Regions from separate parts of the Clostridium aromativorans genome, predicted to be linked through region 1. Evidence: riboswitches for the same ligand, from Rfam matches in the RefSeq annotation. Region 1 holds a riboswitch; each other region holds the start of a gene.
What was found. A riboswitch is a leader RNA that binds a small molecule or an ion and turns the genes downstream of it on or off. The one in region 1 is predicted to bind cyclic di-AMP.

Region 1 (7,026 bases):
GTGGGCCAGCAGGACTTTCTGCAGCAATCAATGCTAAGATAAGGAATAAAAATATTATTCTCTTTGGAAATGCGGAACTTAGTGAAAAGCTGGTGAAAGCTGCCCAAATCAAAAATTATCTTGGACTTCCAGATATAACGGGACTGCAGCTAAAAGATAAGTTTGAGAAACATATAAAATCTATGAATATAAATATAATTTTAGAGAGAATAAATGAAATATATGCCATGGGTGAATATTTCGGCCTTATGGTCAACAAAAAAATGTATGAGGCAAAAACTATTGTATTGGCTACTGGTATTGAATATACTAAACCTTTAAGGGGAGAGGAGAAGTTTTTGGGAAGAGGGGTAGGGTATTGTGCTACTTGTGATGCTCCTCTATATAAGGGAAAGATTGTGACTATTATAGGATATAACAAAGAAGCTGAGAAAGAGGCTAACTATGTAAATGAACTGGTTAAAAAGGTCTATTATGTACCTATGTATAGAGATAAATTAAAATTGGATGGGGATATAGAAGTAGTAAGAGGCAAAGAACTAGAAATATATGGAAAAGAAAAAGTGGAAAAGGTACTTTTGAAGGATAGAGAAATAATTACAGATGGAGTATTTGTATTAAAGGACAGTATTTCACCGGCACAGCTTGTTCCAGGAATTGCTATGCAAGATAATCATGTGAAAATAGACGTAAATATGAATACGAATATACCAGGGTGTTTTGCAGCCGGAGATTGTGCCGGAAAACCCTATCAATACATGAAAGCTGTGGGCCAGGGGCAGATAGCGGCGTTAAATGCCGTTTCGTATTTAGATAATTTAAGTGATTCATAATTTCAAATTACAATGAAAAGTTAATGGTGAATTGAATAAATAAGTTTTATAAAAAAGTGTACTTCTGCAAGTTTATTTTGCAAAAGTACACCTCTTTATTTAATTTACTACAAAAAATACGTGATTTCCTATAGATTTGACATTTTTTTTGCGTATATTTTTCATCCATTGAGATGTAGCTATTTTAGGATTATAGAAAAAAATAGACTTATTAGTTGGATCTACTCCTTTTAATGCCTGTAAGACTGCATTATAACTATCTTTGTTTGCTACTACATCTATAGTTCCATTTCTGACACAGGAAAAAGCTCCTTTTTGTGTTACTACTCCCTTTACTGTTTTTGGGAATTCCGGATATTGTAATCTGTTGAGTATTACAGAAGCCACTGCCACCTTACCTTCAAAGGGTTCACAATTACTTTCGGCATAAACTACCTTAGCCATTAAATTTACATCATCTTGTGTTATAGGTATCTTTTGGTCAGAGTAGTTAAATACCTGTACAACCTCCTCCTGTTCATTAAATAAAGTGGAGTTTGCATTGTTGAGAGTACATGAGCTTACATTCTGTAATGGCATAAATAGCATCAAAAAGAGAATAATAAAATAAAAAAATTTTTTCAAATCAAATCATCTCCTTATTACCGGCGGGGTTAGCTGACGGGTTCGGTAAAGGCATAACCTACGTATAATACGATTCACCCCAATATTACTGGTTTCCCCGTGTTTTTTATTTAAACTTAGGTCAATGATATTGTACCCATTTATTAAAATAAAATACATTTTATTAAAATTTTTTTAAAATACTTTAAAGTATTGATATAAACAATATTAAATAGTGTATAATTATTAAGAGATATTTTTATAGGACGGTGGAACGGGTGGAATTATTGCAAATAATAGTTAATTCAGTAAGGAATATAAGTTTGTGGTCTATTGTGGATATATTAGTGGTATCATACATACTTTATAAAGTGTATATGCTTATAAAAGAAACTAGAGCCGAGCAGCTCTTAAAGGGAATTGTGCTTATAATATTTCTTATACCCATAAGCAGCTTTTTTCATTTGGTAATGCTTAACTGGATACTTACAAAAACGCTGACTATAGGTGTTCTTTCTTTTGTTATTATATTTCAGCCTGAAATTCGCCGTGCACTTGAACATCTTGGAAGAACAGCCTTTAATGATAAACATATATTACAGGATGAAGAGGTAATGGAAAGAGTTGTAACAGAAGTTGTAAATTCTGTAGATAATTTATCGAAGAGCAAAACAGGAGCTCTCATTGTAATTGAACAGATTACAGGACTTGAAGATATAATAAATACAGGGACTAAAATAGATGCTGTAGTATCTTCGGCTCTTTTAGAGAATATATTTGTAGTAAATACACCTTTGCATGATGGGGCAACTATAATAAGAAATGACAGAATAGTGTCAGCGGGGTGTTTTTTGCCTCTTACAAATAATAATGAATTGAATAAAAAATTAGGTACAAGACATAGAGCAGCCCTTGGTATATCAGAAAATTCTGATGCCCTGATTATAGTAGTTTCTGAGGAAACAGGAACTATCTCTTTTGCCGTTAATGGAAAATTAATAAGGAATTATACTAAGGATAGACTTAAAAAAATTCTTATTAATATAATGAAAAGAAGATTTCAAAAAAAGTTCACATGGAGAGAGAGGGTGATTGAGTGGAAGAAGAAAATAAAAAGAACCAGATCTTAATAAAAGTATGCTGTGTTATTGCTGCATTTATCTTATGGTTATATATATTTAATATAGAAAACCCTATGACAGAAAGAAAAATTGTAGTTCCTGTAACTATAGTAAATAAAAATGTACTTGCTCAATCAAAGCTTGTTCAGGTGGGTAATGAACAGCCTAATGTATCTCTCGTAATAAAAGGAAATGCTTCTGATGTATATTCGGTAAGGCCCAGTGATTTTCAATTGAACTCGGATTTAAGTGCTTATGTTATGAAAAAGGGAGAAAATAATATACCGGTAACTGTAAAAAAGAGCCCCAGTAATATAAGTATAATAAATAATCAAAATTTATGGATAAAAATACAGTTAGACGAATTAAAGGAAAAATTTGTATCCATAAAAATAATACTAAGAGGAAAACCCAAAGAAGGATATTATGCTCTAGATCCTGTCTTGAAAACAGAAAAAGCAAAAATAAGCGGTGCTCAAGATTCAATAAATGCGGTGAAATATGCTGCAGCTATATATGATTTAAAATATGCTCAAAATGACATAAGTACAACATTATCGCTTCAACCTCAAGATGTATCTGGAAATTTAATAAAAGATACCAGTATAAGTCCTTCTGCTGTTAAGGTTGTCATACCTATTGGAAAAATAAAAACCGTTCCAGTAAATATTAAAGTTCGTGGTAATTCTATAAATGGTTCGGAAACTAATTTGATGACTGCTGTGCCGGATAAGGTAGATATAGCTGGCAATGAAAGTGTGATAAAGAATATAAGTGGAATAGATACAGAGCCTGTTGATTTAAGCAAAATAGGAAGTGCAGAAAGTACACAGATCAAGTTAGTAGTTCCAGAAGGGGTAAAATTAGTAAATAGTGATGGAGTGATACAATTAAAATTGAATTCGAGTACATTTAAAGTTGATGGGGAATCGCAGAGGCAATTAAATTTGAATATACTTGTTAGGAATTTAAGTGACAATTATACAGCCAAATTGAGCAGCGGGAGTGTATCGATAGTAGTTTCTGGATCTGATAGTATTCTAAATAATCTAAATGAAAATAGTATAGCTTGCTTTGTAGATGCGGATTCGATGGATGAAGGGGTTCACTCCGCCAATGTAGTGATATCTCTACCTCAGGGATTGACATTAGTATCTCAAAATCCGCAGAGTGTGAATTTAGAAATAAGTAAAAAAACGTCGGAGGGACAAAATGGCCATTAGAATTAATAATTTGATTATGGGTATAGATGGAAATTTAGAAGAATTGAAAAGTAAATCTGCAAAAAAACTTAGAATAAGTAAAAGTGATATTGAAAAATTTAGAGTACTGAGAAGATCTATAGATGCCAGAAGAAAGAACAGTATAAAATTTAATTATTCTGTAGAAGTAGTATGCTCAGCAGAAAAAAAATTAAAGTCAGTGGATAAAGATGTAATAATAGAAGGAAGAACTGTACGATGGAAAATAATTCCGGGGAGAAAGGAAATGGATTCCAGACCTGTAGTTGTTGGAATGGGGCCTGCAGGTATGTTTGCAGGCCTTCTTTTGGCAAGAAAAGGATACAGACCGCTTATAATAGAAAGAGGGGAAAAAATTGAAGATAGAGCAAAAACAGTAAATAGATTTTGGACCACCGGCAAGCTGAATTTAGAATCCAACGTTCAGTTCGGAGAGGGTGGAGCGGGTACTTTTTCCGATGGCAAATTGACTACTAGAATAAAGGATAAAAGATGTGATTTTATTTTGGATACATTTTCGAAATATGGTGCCCCTGATGAAATTACATATGATGGCAAGCCTCATATAGGAACAGATAACTTAAAAATTGTGGTTAAAAATATAAGAAATAAAATATTAAAATTAGGGGGAGAAATACTATTTAACAGCAGGCTGGAGGATTTAATGATAGAAAACAAAAAATTAAAGGGTCTAATTGTAAATGGAAGTGAAATTCCCTGCAGCAATTTAATACTTGCTATAGGACACAGTTCTAGAGATACATATGAAATGCTTTTTAGAAGAAAAGTATTCATGGAGCCCAAAGCTTTTGCTGTAGGTGTTAGGGTGGAGCATTCACAGCACATGATAGATATAAGTCAATATGGGAAATTTGCAGGGCATCCTAAATTGGGCCCTGCAGATTATAGGCTTACATATAAATCTAAAAGTGGAAGAGGGGTCTACAGTTTTTGTATGTGTCCTGGAGGAGAAGTTGTATCTGCGGCTTCAGAAGAAGGGGCACTTGCGACTAATGGAATGAGCTATTATAAGAGAAATCTTGATAATGCAAATTCTGCTGTGGTAGTAACTGTTGATGAGAATGATTTTCAAGGTAATTCCCCTCTAAAAGGTATGGAATTTCAAAGATATTATGAAAGGTTAGCGTACAAATTAGGGGGAGGAAATTACGTTGCTCCGGTGCAGTTGATCAGGGATTTTATAAGGGAGAAAATTTCTACTGGATTTGGTGAAGTAAAGCCTACTTACAGACCGGGATATGAGTTTAGAGATTTAAAGCAGTGCCTTCCATCAAAGGTAGTTATAGGATTGAAGGAAGGTTTTATCTACTTTGAGAAGAAAATACCCGGATATGCGGAGGGTGATGGAGTAATAACAGGTATTGAAACTAGAACTTCTGCGCCTGTTAGAATACTTAGAAACAATAGTTTTGAAAGTATATCCTTAAGTGGACTATATCCCTGTGGAGAAGGTGCAGGATATGCAGGGGGTATAGTATCTGCTGCAGTAGATGGTATTAAGGCAGCGGAAAGCATAATTGAAAACTATAGACCTTTCTGAGCAGTTGTGGGTATACTGGTACGTTTTCTTTTTAATATATATCTGGTAAAATGTGATTGTTGAAGAATATATTTTACGGGGGTATTTTATATGGACAATATTATACTGGTAATTAATCCTGGTTCTACATCAACTAAAATAGCATTATTTGAAAATGAAGAATGTAAAATTTCAGATAATATATTACATGATGTGGATAAAATAAAAAAGTTTAAAAGCATATATGCTCAAAAGGAAATGCGCACTGAAGTTGTATTAGATTGGCTTAGATCCAACAATGTAGTATTAAACAGATTGTCTGCTGTAGTAGGGAGAGGAGGGCTGCTGCGTTCTATGCCTGGAGGAACCTATAAGGTCACGCAGAAAATGCTGGAGGATCTGAAGATAGGTTATCAAGCACAGCATGCCTCTAATTTAGGAGGAATTATTGCAAATATAATAGCCCAAAAAGCTGGCGTACAGGCATTTATAGTGGATCCAGTAGCAGTAGATGAAATAGATGACATTTCAAGAATATCAGGCATACCACAGATTGTAAGAAAATCTCTCGTTCATGCGTTGAATACCAAAGCCGTTTGTAGAAAAGTATGCCGTAAGTTTCATAAAGATTTTGACAGAAGCTCTTTTGTGGTTGCACACATAGGTGGAGGCATATCTGTATCTCCTGTTAAGAATGGAAGAATAATTGATACAAATAATGCCAATGAAGAAGGGCCTTTTTCACCAGAAAGAGCAGGGACTCTGCCCTGTGGAGATTTAATAGAATTGGCCTTTAGCGGTAAATACACCCGTGAAGAACTGAGAGAGAAAATAGTAGGTAGGGGAGGACTTGTAGCTTATTTGGGAACTAATAATGGTAAGGAAATAGCAAATAGGATTGAAAATGGGGACAAAAAGGCTAAATTCATACTTGAAGCAATGGCATATCAGATTGCTAAGGAAATAGGGGCCATGTCAGTGGATCTTAATGGACAAGTAGATGCGGTAATATTAACCGGAGGAATGGCTTATAGTAGAGTTCTTACGAATGTCATAAAAAATATGGTAGCTTTTATTGCCCCTGTTGAAATAATACCAGGTGAACTTGAAATGCTGGCCTTAGCTCAAGGGGCGCTAAGAGTACTTCAGGGAAAAGAAAGGGTAAAAATTTATGATGAAGAGGTATCTTTTACATAGGTACATATTATCAATGAAACGGCCAATAGGATTTTGAGGAGGGAAAATATGGAATACAGAATTTTAGTGATTGATCCTGGTTCTACATCTACTAAAGTATATGTTTGTGAAGGTAAAAAAGAGATATTGAAAGAAACTATAATGTATTCATCATCTTACATAAATAAATATGATAGAGTTTATGACCAGTTTCAGTTCAGAAAAGAAGATGTATTAAAAATATTGAGGAAAAGAAGTTTTGATTTAAATACCTTAAGTGCAGTTGTTGGGAGGGGTGGTCTTTTAAATCTTAGAGAAGATAAAATTTATAGGATAAATGAAGCTATGATAGAGGATTTAAAAGTGGGGATACAAGGTGAACATGCTTCAAATTTAGGAGCTATAATAGCAGATAGTATAGCAGGCCCTTTGAAAATACCTGCATTTACAATAAATTCAGTTACTGTGGATGAATTATGGGACATAGCGAGGATATCAGGCATGCCTGATAT
Region 2 (7,026 bases), on a different contig from region 1:
CGGATCTAATTATATTGGATGATGAAAACAATGGATTTAACAACAATGAAAAATTTTGGCCTTTAGCTTTAAAAGAGCATAATAAACATCCGATGATTGTATATAAAATGGACAACCCTTCTAACTCAACTAAACTTTGGAAACATTTGGAGCAGTTTCATATGGAAAATACTTTAATAGTTATAAATGGAGAGGATCTGCGCTCCAAAGAGGTTAACATAAGTAAAAATCTTTCCTGGGAAAAGACGGCACTTGATTTTGTCTGGCAAATAAAAAATAATCCAATTCTTGCCTTTTTATCAAAATGTAGCCGCCTGGTTATACCATTGGGTTTAGAAGGTGCTATATACTATAGAAATAATGGAGAACCTAGGTCACAACTTTATTTTTTAACCTATGCCTTTGAGGGGGATTTAATAAAGGAGGCTCAGGGTAAAATGTATGGACTTACTTCCTGTTTTGTTGCTGGATTGACCAAGTCTTTGGTTTTGGGAAAACTTAATAATAAATCCATTGATGAATCCGTTGACGACGGTATACGAGAGGGGATTGTAGCTACACAAAAATACTTTATGTATGGATTCGGTAAAAATATTGTGGAAAGCATTTTCCCTAATCCTTCAATTTTCAGTGAAGGAGAAAATGATTTTATATATAAAGAATACATACAGGATATTGAAGTGCCCAATTCAAATAATTCTAAATGTCAGTCATGCTGGTATATTATTAAGGATAAAAGTTCTACCAATCTAGCAGAAATAGCTTACAATATTGTTAAAAAAGGGGAGGAAAGTGCTCTTAAATATATACCAATAGCGCAATTTGGAAAGTTGAAAACTGTTGACAGGGATGAATTTGAAGCTTATAAGAGTATTAAAAACCTCATGTCTGAATATGTTCTTTCTAAAAATTCAGTTCGTCCTCTTTCTATTGCTGTATTTGGAACACCTGGTTCCGGAAAATCTTTTGGAGTAACAGAAGTTGCCTCGTGTGTGGCTCCAAACTTAATTGAAAAATTGGATTTTAATTTATCTCAGTTTAGGACATTATCGGATCTCATTATAAGTTTTCATAAAATAAGAGATGTTTCTTTGATAGGTAAAATTCCTCTGGTATTTTTTGATGAATTTGATTCTACTTTTGAAAGAAAACTGGGATGGCTGAAATATTTTCTGGCACCTATGCAGGATGGTATATTCAGAGAGGACAATTCAATCCATCCTATCGGAAAGGCCATCTTTGTATTTGCAGGGGGTACAAGCAGTACATTTGAGGAATTTTGTGGAGAAGATATTAAGGACAGGGCTGAATATGGAGAATTTTTTAAGGAATTTCAAAATGCAAAAGGCCCTGATTTTGTGAGCAGATTGAGGGGATATGTAAATATTTTAGGACCAAATCAAACTAATGAGGGAGATCAGTTGTTTATTATTCGCAGAGCGATGCTGCTGAGATCTCTTTTGGAACGCAAGGCACCGCATCTTATAAATGAAAGGCAGGAGGTTCAGATAGACAAGGGTGTGTTGAGGGCACTTTTAAAAGTCGGCAGGTACAAACATGAGTCAAGATCTATGGAAGCTATATTGGAGATGAGCAGGTTGAGTAGTGCAAAGAAATGGGAACAATCCTATCTGCCTTCCAGGGATCAATTGAAGCTGCATGTGGATGAGGATGAATTTTTCCGTTATTTAATGAAAGACGAATTTTTCAATGAGAAAATTGATCAGATTTCCAGGGCACTTAATTACAGCCATGTGATGATTTACTATGACAAAGATGAAATTGTCATGAAATCTGATGAATGTTGGAAAAATCTAAGTGAAGAACAAAAAGATTCTATTAGAGATTATGCAAGGCACATACCTGATATGCTCTATAAAGTTTATTATGATTTGATTTCAATGTCTGAAAGTGAAAAACCAAAAATTATTGATTTTACGGAAAAAGAGTTGAATATTTTGGGAAAATGTGAGTATGAATATAGACTCTCTGAAAAAGGAAATGCCAATTCTTCAATGGTGTCCTGGGATGAATTGGAGAAAGATGAAAAGAATAAAATAATAGAGTATGTTAAATGCTGGCCCAGGATATTTGCAGATGCAAATTTTAAAATAGAGAGGCTTAAATTTGCCTGTTATTGTGAAGCTCAACTTAAATTCATACATCAGTAGCAGCAGAATATAAATATAAAACAACATGCAGGAAATATTTTTTAAGATGTTACCTGCATGTTGTTTTTTTAATTAAGCCATTGACATGGATTTATTTGTTCTTGCTATGCTGGTATTGTCCTGTTTTCTGTCTGACAGATCCGGCACTGGATTGGGTTGGGATTCGTCACGGTAGTCCTCGCCTTTCTGTCTCTGATGCTGTTCAATTACCATATGACTTGCCACTGAGTTGATATCGTGGTTCACTTTGTTCTGGTAACAGAAGAATTTATGATCTGCAGGAAGCTGGTGGATATTTTTAAAATCTTCATTGTCTGCAGTCAGTTCAATCTGACTGGCAAGAATATTTCGTACATAGTCCCTTGTGTCATGAAACTGAAGCAGTTTTGGGAAAGCTCCTGGTACAACTTGCTGCCACTGTTTATTTTCATATTTGGAAAGAAGTTCAGCTGCCTTGTGCAAATGGGATATTTCCTGCTGAAGATGCATCTCCCAGATTGATTTCACATTGGCATCCACCTCATCCTCATAGAAAGAATAGTAGAGATAACATTCCATGTATTCATGAAGCAAAAGGCTTTCCAGCCATGTACAGTTGGGGTCTATAAGTCCCCCGTATTGGCTTACATGCTGTTCTTCTATCATGGCAATTTCCAGATAGAGCTGACGTCCCAGATCATTATAATATGTGTTTCCCAAATTCATATAGAAATTCATGGTCTGCTGTTCTCCGGCAGTTATGATCATGGTATTCAGCTTTGTACGAATATCTGCCTTTTTAAAGTCCACAAATCTTTTGACTTCCTCTTTAGGACAGCGGTGTTCTGCTATGGTTGGCCGTCCCGGGGTTATGTCTACATATTTTTTCACCAGCTGCTGGGAGGGAATATTTTCATCCAGATCCAACAGGTTGGAATAACGGTATAGATGATCGAAATCCTCCAGCAGTGCGAAATCAAGGCACTGTTTTACATTGGAATCCGGTTCGTTTTGGGCAAGCCAGGCTGTCAGATCCACGGCAACATGTTCGTAGCCAATGGTGGTCTCCAGCTGTGTCTCGTCAATTGGTTTGAGCCAGTTGATGTGTTTTTGCTGCTGCTGCTCAATCCGCCGCAGCATTGCCAGTTCACGGCGCAAATCGTTGTTATTGCAGTGACGATGGAATTGATGGGAGAAAAGAGCTGCTTCAACCTCGATTCCATTCATTAAAATAATACGGATCCTTGTATATGGATCAATAGTCTGCTTTGAATATGATTTTGGGTATATGGTTTTCCAGTCCATGATACCATCTTCCAGGGGCATGGGCTTTTGGTCAAACGGGTTAAACATCAATATCACTCCTTTTTTATTTAGTGTGCTCATTAAATTATCCAAATATGTATGGATTTTAGGATTTTAAAAAAGTTTGGTAAGTGATATTATCATATTTGTACCATTTTGTACCATGAAAAATCGTGAATTATTGAGATTATTTTAAAGGTTTATTTTTATATTTGATTTCATATGCTTATTTGAACAGTGTAATATTGCTCTATAAATTTCAAGTCATATTGATGTTTTTTACCCAGATATTCATGTTCTCAAAACCACCGCATATATTACAATTATTTATGAGCTTTCCTCTAAATGTATAGCCATGTTTGCTGAGTACGAAATTAATACCTGGATGTATTGCTCTGGACAGGCTGTATAAAGTAATAAATTCCATGTTTTTCAGTTCCAATTCAAGGGAATAGATTATATTAGACAGTATACCTTTATTCCTATAATGTGGATGGGTGGCACAGTCGGTTATTTCTGCATTTAAATTTTCTCTATCCAGATCCGCTGAAGCTACACCGATTATTCTGTTATTATTATCCACTGCTACCTTATATAAAACTTTTTTATTTAAAGTGTTTTTCAGATAATCTTCACTGAAAATTTCAGATGGATAGGTGGAAAATGTCCGGGAAAATAATTTTATCATACCCCCTATATCACTTTCTGATGCATTTCTTATGTGGTAGTTGGAATTGTCACTGTTATAGATAAAAGTATCCTTTTTATTTAAGCTCTGCTTTAAAATCAGATCTTCTTTAGAATGTTCATTATAGAGTGTCCTATCTTTGGAGATAAAATAGGACATACAGAATGCATCTTTACCCTTGAAATAACCGTCTATTTTCCCCTCCAAGTGAAAACCTGCTTTGATAAAGTTATCCAGGTTTTCAATATCACAGTTGCATATGATCTTCCCCATATGTTGTTTTGAGGCAAAATGAATAAGTCTTTTTATATTTTGAACGGATATATTGCAAAATTCGATTATTTTTACACGACTGTTGATATAGTCTACAAATATTTTATTCTTACCTATTTTGACATAATAGTTATTTAACTGACAACCGCTTGCCCTCATTATACTGCTTTCTCCTTTCCATTCTGGCATTATTGATTGGTGTTAAGCATATTTTCTCATCTCTGAAGAGTTTTTCTAAGCCTTCATATGGAGTGTTTTTAAATTTTTTACACAGTCCACAATGTTTGCAGTGGCGGTTTTTATCAGATGGTTCGGTATAAGTACACAATACACCTTCATAGTTTCTGAGTATTAATTTTTCAGGTGTTTGTGAGACCAAATACTGGGGACCTATAGGTATTTTTCCGCCGCCGCCTGGAGCGTCAATTACGAAAGTAGGCACTGCAAATCCGGAGGTATGGCCGCGTAAAAGTTCCATGATTTCTATACCGGTTGAAACTGGCGTCCTGAAATGTTCAATACCTTGGGATAGATCACATTGGTATATATAATAAGGTCTTATTCTGTTTTTCACTAATTCCTGTACAAGGTTTCTCATAATATAAGGACAGTCATTGATGTTTTTCAAAAGTACTGACTGGTTTCCAAGTGGAATTCCTGAATCGGCTAGCATCTTGCATGCCAACATTGATTCTTCGGTTATTTCATTTGGGTGGTTGAATTGTGTGTTAATCCAAACTGGGTGATATTTTTTTATGATTCTGCACAGGTTACTGGTTATTCTCTGAGGCATGACAACCGGCACTCTGGTTCCAATTCTTATAACTTCAACGTGGTCTATCCGTTTTATCTCCTTTAATATAAATTCAAGCTTATCATCGGAAATGCATAGGGCATCACCACCGGATATCAATACATCCCTGACTTCGTCATGAGCTTTTACATATTCTATAGCTTTTAGTATATCATTGTTTGATAGAGAATTATCATTGTGCCCTGCAAAGCGTCTTCTTGTACAGTGTCTGCAGTACATAGAACATTTTTCGGTAACAAGGATTAGTACTCTGTCAGGATATCTGTGGGTTAATCCGGGAACAGGGGAATCAAGAGTTTCATGCAATGGGTCATTTATATCACATTTGGATATTTTGGTCTCATCTATGGTGGGAATTGCTTGTCTTCTAATAGGGCAATTGTAGTCATCTGGATCAATCAATGTTGCATAATAAGGAGTTATTGCCATTCTTAGTTTTTTAAGACTAGTTTTTACTCCCTCTCTTTCGTCTTCAGTGAGATCTACTACTTGTTCCAATTCCTCCAGTGTGGTAATTCTATTAGAAATCTGCCATTTCCAACTGTTCCACTCATCTTCTGCAACGTCTTTCCATAATGGTATATTCCAGTATTTCCTTTTCAAACCAAACACTCCTTTTAAAAATTAACAATACAATATAAAAAATTGTCTATGTTATATGGAAGCCAATGAACAATCAAAAAAACAATAAGCTGCAGAGAAGTCTCTGCAGCTTGTAAAGCCGTAAATTCAAAGGTACATTAAAAAATACAAATTCAAGTATACCAAAAACTTCCCTTCAACGCTTGCGAGATTAGCTGACGGATTCGGATCGAAGAAATTAACCCTACCTGCCTAAGCAGGATTCACCCCAAAATTGGTTTTCCCGTTCAAATTGATTAAGCGCTAGTAACATTGTATTATTTCTCATATTTATTGTTATACATACAACCATAACACTTTAACATATGTATGTCAAATGAACAACATTGTTTTTTATCATGCACTTGTAAAACATCTATGTCTATGATATCATATAAATGATTTTAGATTTAAGGAGGGCTGCTTAAAATGCGTATCAGATTCCGATTTTATGCTTTATTTAACTAATTTTATAGTGATTAAAGGCTCTACTTATAAGTGTAGAGTAATCGGGATTGATCTGGCTATTTTTAAGAAACCTTATAAACATATGGATATATGATGGTATATGTATGTAAAAATGTATTAGAAAGGGAAAACGTAAATCCACTCCCTTTTGCGTATATCTAATAGTTACGTATATTCCGTTTACTCAATGCGCAGGTAGCAGGCCTGTGTTTTTTATTTCAATAAAAATGGAGGAATATATATGGAACGGGAGAAAAAAGCTATAATAGCAGGAGCAAATCTTAATAATGATAAGGATTTTGCAAGCCTTATGCAGGAATTATTCAGCCTCGCAGAGGCATGTGATATAGAAGTAGTTGGAGAGGTGACGCAAAAATTAAATAAAGTGAATTCATCTCATTATCTAGGCAGTGGTAAAATTAAGGAAGTATGTGAATTAGTTGATGAGAAAAATGCAGATGTGGTAATTTTTGATGACGAGTTGTCACCTTCTCAAATTCGTAATTTAGAAAAAAGCTTAAATTGCGGTATAATAGATAGAACTTCTTTGATTCTTGATATTTTTGCAAAAAGAGCAAGGACTAGAGAAGCCCAGCTTCAAGTGGAGATAGCAAAACTTCAGTATATGCTCCCGCGATTGATTGGATTTGGGGAATCCATGGATCGTCAAGGAGGGGGATCGTCTCTTAAAAACAGAGGTTCCGGCG
Region 3 (7,026 bases), on a different contig from region 1:
CACTGCTTCTCGATCTGACATCTGAAAAACAGATGGAAACCCTTAAAAACACTGCGGAAAAGAACTTGAAACTGCTCAATGAAACCAGGGAATTCAATTCCCTCATAACAGAATTCTTCGTAAATATGTCCCACGAGCTCAAGACTCCTATAAATGTGATATTCGTTGCCATCCAGACCATGGACATATATGTGAATAAATGCAGCAGCAAAAGCACTGAAAAATGCAAATTCTACCTAAAAACCATGAAGCAGAACTGCCTGAGATTAATAAGAATTGTAAACAATCTTTTAGACATAACCAGGCTTGATTCGGGAGCTATTAAAATAAACAGGCAAAATCAGAATATAGTAAGCGTGGTGGAAGACATCACCCAATCAGTGGCTTCCTATATAAACAGCAAGGATATAGAGCTGATATTTGATACAAATGTAGAAGAGAAGATCATGGCCTTCGATCCAGTCAAATTGGAGCGTATAATGCTCAACCTGCTGTCAAATGCCTTTAAATATACTGATTCCAGGGGACACATATATGTAAATGTGGAAGACAGGGGAAAGACAGTGCTTATCAGCGTAGAAGATGACGGCAAGGGAATCCCCAAAGACAAGCTGAATCTCATATTTGAACGCTTCGGCCAGGCAAATCGTTCCCTTTCAAGGGACTGCGAGGGAAGCGGCATAGGACTGTATCTGGTAAAGAGCCTGGTAGATCTGCACAACGGTAAAATAAGTGTTAAAAGCGAGGAAGGAAAGGGAAGTAAATTTTTTATAGAACTTCCGGCAGAACTGGTGAAGGAAAATGACGTGAAAAACAATGAATTGTTTAAAACCAATGTAGAAAAGATAAATATAGAGTTTTCCGATATATATTCTCTTGAAAAATGAAAAGGGCTTAAAGCAATTTACTCTAAGCCCTTTATTTCCGCAAAAATTTTTCTGAAAATAAAAAGATCTAAATGGACACCTCTTTTATTTTGTTATATATGTTTCCATCTTTTATATTGGATTTTTTCCTGAAAAGAGCTTCTCCAAATTTTACCGCAATCCACAGTCCAATTCTCCTAATCCAGGCTACAAATCCAAAGATCTTGAGTATGTTGAAAGAGGATTTAAAAGTATAGAACAATTTTGCCACTCTAAAAAATTCACTCTGCAGATCATAAGGAGACATCTTTTTAGGTTTGAAGTTTACAACCATCATGTCATAGTACTGCCAGTCATTATCCAGCAGGCGGCCTTCCTTCTTATACTGCTCATAAACAGGCGTGTTGGGAAATGGGGTCAAAATTGCCGGCTGGAACTGATAGGCATTTATCCTCTCACAGAATTTCTCTCCTCTTTCCATGTCCTCTTTACTGTCATCATCAAGCCCCAGTACAAGGCTGGCTATCAGTCTTATCTTGTGCTTGACAAGGGCTGTACCACATTTTTCAATATCGGAAATCTTCTGTTTCTTGTTTATGTTGTCCAGGGATTTTTGATTCAGGGATTCAATTCCTATAAGCACCCTGTTCAGGTGGGCATCATGAAGGAGCTGAAGCAGTTCTTCATCGTTTGCCATATCTGTCCGTCCAAAGAAAAAGGTCTCTCTAAACACCAGGTTATTTGAAATCATCTTTCTAAGTATTTCTTTCGCTCTATCTTTGTCTGCAGTAAAATTGTCATCTTCAAAATTTACATATTTAAATCCCTGGTTTTTATACATCCTCAGCTCTTCTATGACATTATCAGGAGTCCTCTTTCTATAAGGATGAAACATCCTGGAGGTGGTACAAAAAGAGCAGCTAAAAGGGCATCCCCTGGAGGTCATGACATTGGCGGCCCTGCAGGGAGTTTTTAAAAGACTGTAATCCGGGAAAGGTATCTCATCCAGATTCTCTATGCATTTTGAATAAACTATCTTGTCCTTAATTTTTCCGCTGGCTACGTCTACAATTACCCTTTCACCTTCTCCAACCACTACCTGGTCTGCATGCTGCAGGGCCTCTTCAGGCAGGCTGGAAGCATGTATACCCCCTATGACCACTCTCTTGTGCTTGACATTTCTAAAATAGTCTGCAATGTGATATGCTCTTGTGGAAGAAGAGGTCATGGTGTAGAGCATTATTAAATCCCCATTTTCAAATTTATTGAAATTCAAGTCTTTATACAGCTCCTCATATACTTCTACATCATATCCTGCATCTTTTAATATCCTCCCGAGTATCAACGGCCCTGAAATAGAATTGGAATGCCCATAAATTTTATCGCCAAACCTATATATGGCATTTCTCCTTATATCTGCTGCCGGAACAATAAAAATTACTTTCATATTTACACCCTCATTTATAATTTTTATCACATACAAGTATATTAGTATTTTTGTCCAAATATTTCAACTCTTTTTCAATAAACAGAAAAAATAAAGTACAAACATCAAATCTAAACTGCAGAGTGAATAGTGTAGAATTTTGGTGAATTTTCGGTAAAAACCAGAAATACTGATTTACTATTCACTCTCCATTAAATATTCAGTAAACAGAGGTATAGTATATAATCTACAGCTGCAGCATTTAACCTAAAAGTTCAAAGGATGCTTTGCAATTACGGCTACTTTGCTTGTCCATTTTTATTTGATTTTCACATACTTTCCCCAATTCATGCAGGGCCTCTCTTCATCCAGTATCTTTATAAACTGCTCCAGCATTCCCATTTTTTTCAGCTTCTTCAAGAAGGATTTGGGGTAAGGTATATTTTGCTCGTAGCTTTTTCTGGGGTCTATTACCATGAGAGATCCATCTTCCTGAACAAACAGGTGGGGAAACCTGATCTCCAATTTTTTAAAGCCCATCTTTTTCATGTCGTCTATCAAATCAGCCACTTTTATGACAAATTCCCTGCTCAGTCCATATTTCTTCAGATACTTTTCTACATTCATTCCGCCTACATAATCTCTTATAATATAATACTTACCGACTTCATAAACCTTCGGAAAATACCTGCTTTTTTCTACCGATTTTAATATATCATATTCATTCCTGCAGCTGTCTGAACTGTTAAATATTTTTAAAGCTTTTCCATCGGGCATAAGGTATACCTGCCCACTATGGCCTTCTCCCAGGTACTTGCAGTGTCTCAAACTTATCGGAATTTTTCTGGAATGAATACACCAATTTCTCAATATAACACCTCCTTTGTTTTTATGTAACATAAAAACAAAGGTTTGATACAGCTAAACAATTCTTATTACATAGTATTACGGCAATTAAATTATGTTACAGCTATATTATAGTATTTTTTGTAGTTATATGAAAAATTTAGGTGTAATTTGTAAGTTAAAAGTGTTATGATTATGGGTACTATAGTTAAGTTATTGTTAAATTATATTTAAGTTAATTGCAAAATCAAGACGGCATATATAAAATTGAGGTTGTAAGGTATTCTTAAACGAGTTCATGGTTTTGCACATAACTAAAAAGAGGAGGATCAATATGACATGGTTCAAGGATCTAAAAATAGGTAAAAAACTTTTAACAGGATTTCTAGTGACATCTTTGTTTATCATAATAATAGGCATGATAGGCACAATCAATTTAAACACGGTAAATAAAAAATCCAGCGAACTGTACAATGCCAATCTGAAATCTATAGAAAATTTAGACAGATTTGACGCCAATTCAATGAAGCTTCGCCTCGAGATAATAAATCTAGTTGAAAGCAGGGACAAAAACAATGTAAAAGATACGGCTGAAGCTATGAAGGAATTACAAAATCAAAATACAAATATAATCAGTACTTATGAAAAATCAGATCTTACACCGGAGGAAAAAACTCAGTTGGCAAGTTTAAACAAGCAAAGGGCTGAATGGCTGAACATATGCAATAATATTATAAACCTCATGGCTTCGGACAAATACGATGATGCCATGACTTTAAACAAACAGGCGGCTTCTTATAGAAACAAACTCACTGAAAGTATTGAACAATTGATTAAAATTATAAACGAAAAGGCCGAAAAGCAGTATATAAGTATTAACAATACATTCAGGACTTCTTTCTATACAATTATAGCTCTGACTCTAATTGGAATAATTGCAGCAATAATTTTAGGCAACAGGATCACCGCCGGACTCATAAAAAGAATCAACAAGATACTGTCTTTTACAGATTTAATAAGCAAGGGGGATTTAAGCCAGTCTTTAAAGGCCAGCAGCAAAGATGAAATTGGAGATATCGCCACCAATCTGAACAATGCAAAAAATAATATAAGGGATTTAATCAGCCAGATAAATAACAGCATTGAGGAAATGAGTGCATCCAGCGAAGAACTATCCGCATCTACAGAAGAAATATCCTCAATGATGAATTCTGTAAATGAGTCTACGGCAAATATAGCAACGGGTTCTCAAAATCTAAGCAGCGTAACCCAGCAGATAAGCACATCTTCCCAGAAAATGGCACAAAGTGTGGACATCCTTCTGGGAGATGCTGAAAAGACGTCTAAAACTTCTTCAGAGATAAAAGAACGTGCTAAAAATATAAAAGAAAAAGCCTCACAGAGCATAAAAGAGGGAGAGGCCATATACAATGAGAAAAAAAATAAAATCGTAGAAGCTATAAAAGCGGGAGAGGCAGTTTCACAGGTCAAAGTCATGTCGGAAACAATCGGAAATATAGCAGAACAGACTAATCTGCTGGCATTAAATGCCGCCATCGAATCCGCCAGAGCAGGGGAAGCAGGAAAGGGCTTTTCAGTAGTGGCGGAGGAAATACGAAAGCTTGCAGAACAATCCTCCAATACCGTGGAGGGTATAAATAAAATGGTACTTTCTGTAGAGACAGCTTTTAAAAATCTATCTTCCAGCGGCAACGAGATTCTGGATTACATGTCAAACAGCGTCCAGCCCAATTACAACCTCCTGATGGAAACGGGAGTGCACTATGAAAATGATGCTGATTTTATAAATACCATGTCACAACACATGGACACTTCTTCAAAACAAATGAAAGAAATGATGACAGGTATAAATTCAGCTGTTGAAAATACGGCTTCTACAGCTGAAGAATCTGCTGCCGGATCTGAAGAAATATTGAGCAGTGTTGAAGAAGTCACCAAGGCCTCTTCAGGTATTGCCGATTCATCACAGAACCTGGCAGCACTGGCACAGAATATTGCAAAGACAATAGGTGAATTTAAGTTGTAGAGTTAAGATGTTAAAAACCTGGTTTAATTTACCAGGTTTCCCACTAATTTTACATGGATATTTTCTGGAAATACTGTTAGAATAGCAAACAAGACAAGCCTAAATTTCAGTGATGAAATGCGGGGGATAATATCTAGGGGTGAATCTTTCTTTTAAAGTAGGGGTATCCCACAGTCCCGAACCCGTCAACTAACTCCGTAGGCAAAATTAAGGGGGATAATCTAATATGCATTTCAAGAAAATGAGGAGTATACTTTTTGCAATATCTCTTTGTGCTGTATCTTTTACCCAGGTTCATGCAGCAAGTTATACAGTAAAATCAGGTGATTCTATATTTAAAATAGGCGTGTTGTTCAAGAACAGTGTGGATACGATAATGAGAGACAACAATTTAAGTCAAACTACCATATATCCAAATCAGATTTTAAAGGTAAATTCGAAAACTTATATTGTACAAGCTACTGATACTCTCTATTTAATAGCAAAAAAATTCAATATATCTTTAAATACATTGATTGCCGCCAACTCTAATGTGGACAAGTATATTTATCCGGGTCAGGTGCTCAATATACCTTCAGGGTACATCTTCAAAGGAGCAGCTCCTCCCGCTATAGTACCCTACAGCCAAAGCGACCTGGATCTACTTGCAAGGCTGGTAAACGCAGAGGCACAAAGCGAGTCCTATAAAGCTAAGGTCGGTGTGGCTGCTGTAGTTTTAAACAGAGTCCGCAATCCAAAATACCCATCCACTATAAAGGGTGTAATATATGAAAAATCAGGTGGATACTATCAATTCACTCCTGTATTGAACGGTTGGATAAACAAACCCGCCTCGGAGGAATCGAAAAAAGCAGCTTATGATGCGCTTCACGGCTACGATCCTACCAAAGGTGCACTCTACTATTTTGATGACAGCACTACCAACACATGGCTGTGGTCAAAACCAATTGCACTGAGAGATGGCAAGATGGTATTTACTTATTAAAATAGGGTCAGACCCCCTGACATTTTCTGTCAGGGGGTCTGACCCTATTTTACAAACTTCTCCACTTCAGGTATTATATACTCTCTTGTATTATCTATAATATTTCCTCGTTTAACCACCATCAGCGGTTTTTCAAAACAATTCAGATCTTCAAGAGGGTTGCCATCCAGGATAACAAAATCTGCAAATTTTCCAGGCTCAAGGGTTCCAACTTCTTTATCAATTCCCAGAATTTCAGAATTTGATTTAGTTGCAAAATATATAGCCTGTGCATTTAAGGCTCCGCCGTATTTTACCTGAAGCTGCAGTTCTCTCCAGGTATTATAGTGGGTTACAAAAGGCATGGCTGCATCAGTGCCAAGTCCAACTTTTATACCTTCATCTATAGCAGTTTTAAATCCTTTGGTCATTTCATCCCTTATAATTCTGCCATTGGCAAACTGCACATCATCAAGCTTTGTGTACTCAGTGCTGATTTCCGACGTATAAATTGCCGGAGCAAAGGTAGGTATAAGAGCACTGTAGCCTCTCAAGGATTTAGGATTGTGTTTGAAAAGCTCTATTATTTCATCATCCATGGAAGCACCGTGCTCTATGGTATCCACTCCTGCCCTCAAAGCTTCCTTCAATCCTCTGGTGCTCTGGCAGTGACTTGCCACAAGCAGACCTGCCCTATGGGCCTCATCACATACAGCCGCAATTTCATCATAGGTCATCTGGACTCTTCCTGCTTCGCCTATTTTCCTGGAATCGGTAACTCCGCCCGTACTAGCTATTTTTATAAGATCCGTACCCTTATAAACATGTTCTCTCACCTTTTTTCTTCCTTCCCAGGGTGAATCTGAAGCTTCAGATA

Region 2: it holds a riboswitch for cyclic di-AMP, as region 1 does, so the genes downstream of both, kamA (lysine 2,3-aminomutase) here and LN736_RS10620 (cell wall hydrolase) in region 1, are expected to answer to the same signal.
Region 3: it holds a riboswitch for cyclic di-AMP, as region 1 does, so the genes downstream of both, LN736_RS05275 (cell wall hydrolase) here and LN736_RS10620 (cell wall hydrolase) in region 1, are expected to answer to the same signal.

The regions. Positions count from the first base shown of each region.
Region 1 covers NZ_JAJJPB010000012.1:73,042-80,067, reverse strand. Annotated here, with positions in the region: gene LN736_RS10625 (NAD(P)/FAD-dependent oxidoreductase) at 1-833, shown strand, start outside; gene LN736_RS10620 (cell wall hydrolase) at 933-1,457, opposite strand; cyclic di-AMP (ydaO/yuaA leader) riboswitch at 1,461-1,590, opposite strand; gene cdaA (diadenylate cyclase CdaA) at 1,715-2,566, shown strand; gene LN736_RS10610 (CdaR family protein) at 2,533-3,780, shown strand; gene LN736_RS10605 (NAD(P)/FAD-dependent oxidoreductase) at 3,770-5,359, shown strand; gene buk (butyrate kinase) at 5,450-6,535, shown strand; gene buk (butyrate kinase) at 6,584-7,026, shown strand, end outside.
Region 2 covers NZ_JAJJPB010000001.1:168,405-175,430, reverse strand. Annotated here, with positions in the region: gene LN736_RS00805 (Ryanodine receptor Ryr) at 1-2,171, shown strand, start outside; gene LN736_RS00800 (hypothetical protein) at 2,244-3,503, opposite strand; gene ablB (putative beta-lysine N-acetyltransferase) at 3,715-4,575, opposite strand; gene kamA (lysine 2,3-aminomutase) at 4,547-5,833, opposite strand; cyclic di-AMP (ydaO/yuaA leader) riboswitch at 5,998-6,125, opposite strand; gene hflX (GTPase HflX) at 6,561-7,026, shown strand, end outside.
Region 3 covers NZ_JAJJPB010000004.1:31,813-38,838, forward strand. Annotated here, with positions in the region: gene LN736_RS05255 (sensor histidine kinase) at 1-887, shown strand, start outside; gene LN736_RS05260 (B12-binding domain-containing radical SAM protein) at 955-2,313, opposite strand; gene LN736_RS05265 (protein kinase family protein) at 2,611-3,162, opposite strand; gene LN736_RS05270 (methyl-accepting chemotaxis protein) at 3,473-5,185, shown strand; cyclic di-AMP (ydaO/yuaA leader) riboswitch at 5,272-5,404, shown strand; gene LN736_RS05275 (cell wall hydrolase) at 5,412-6,170, shown strand; gene LN736_RS05280 (amidohydrolase family protein) at 6,215-7,026, opposite strand, start outside.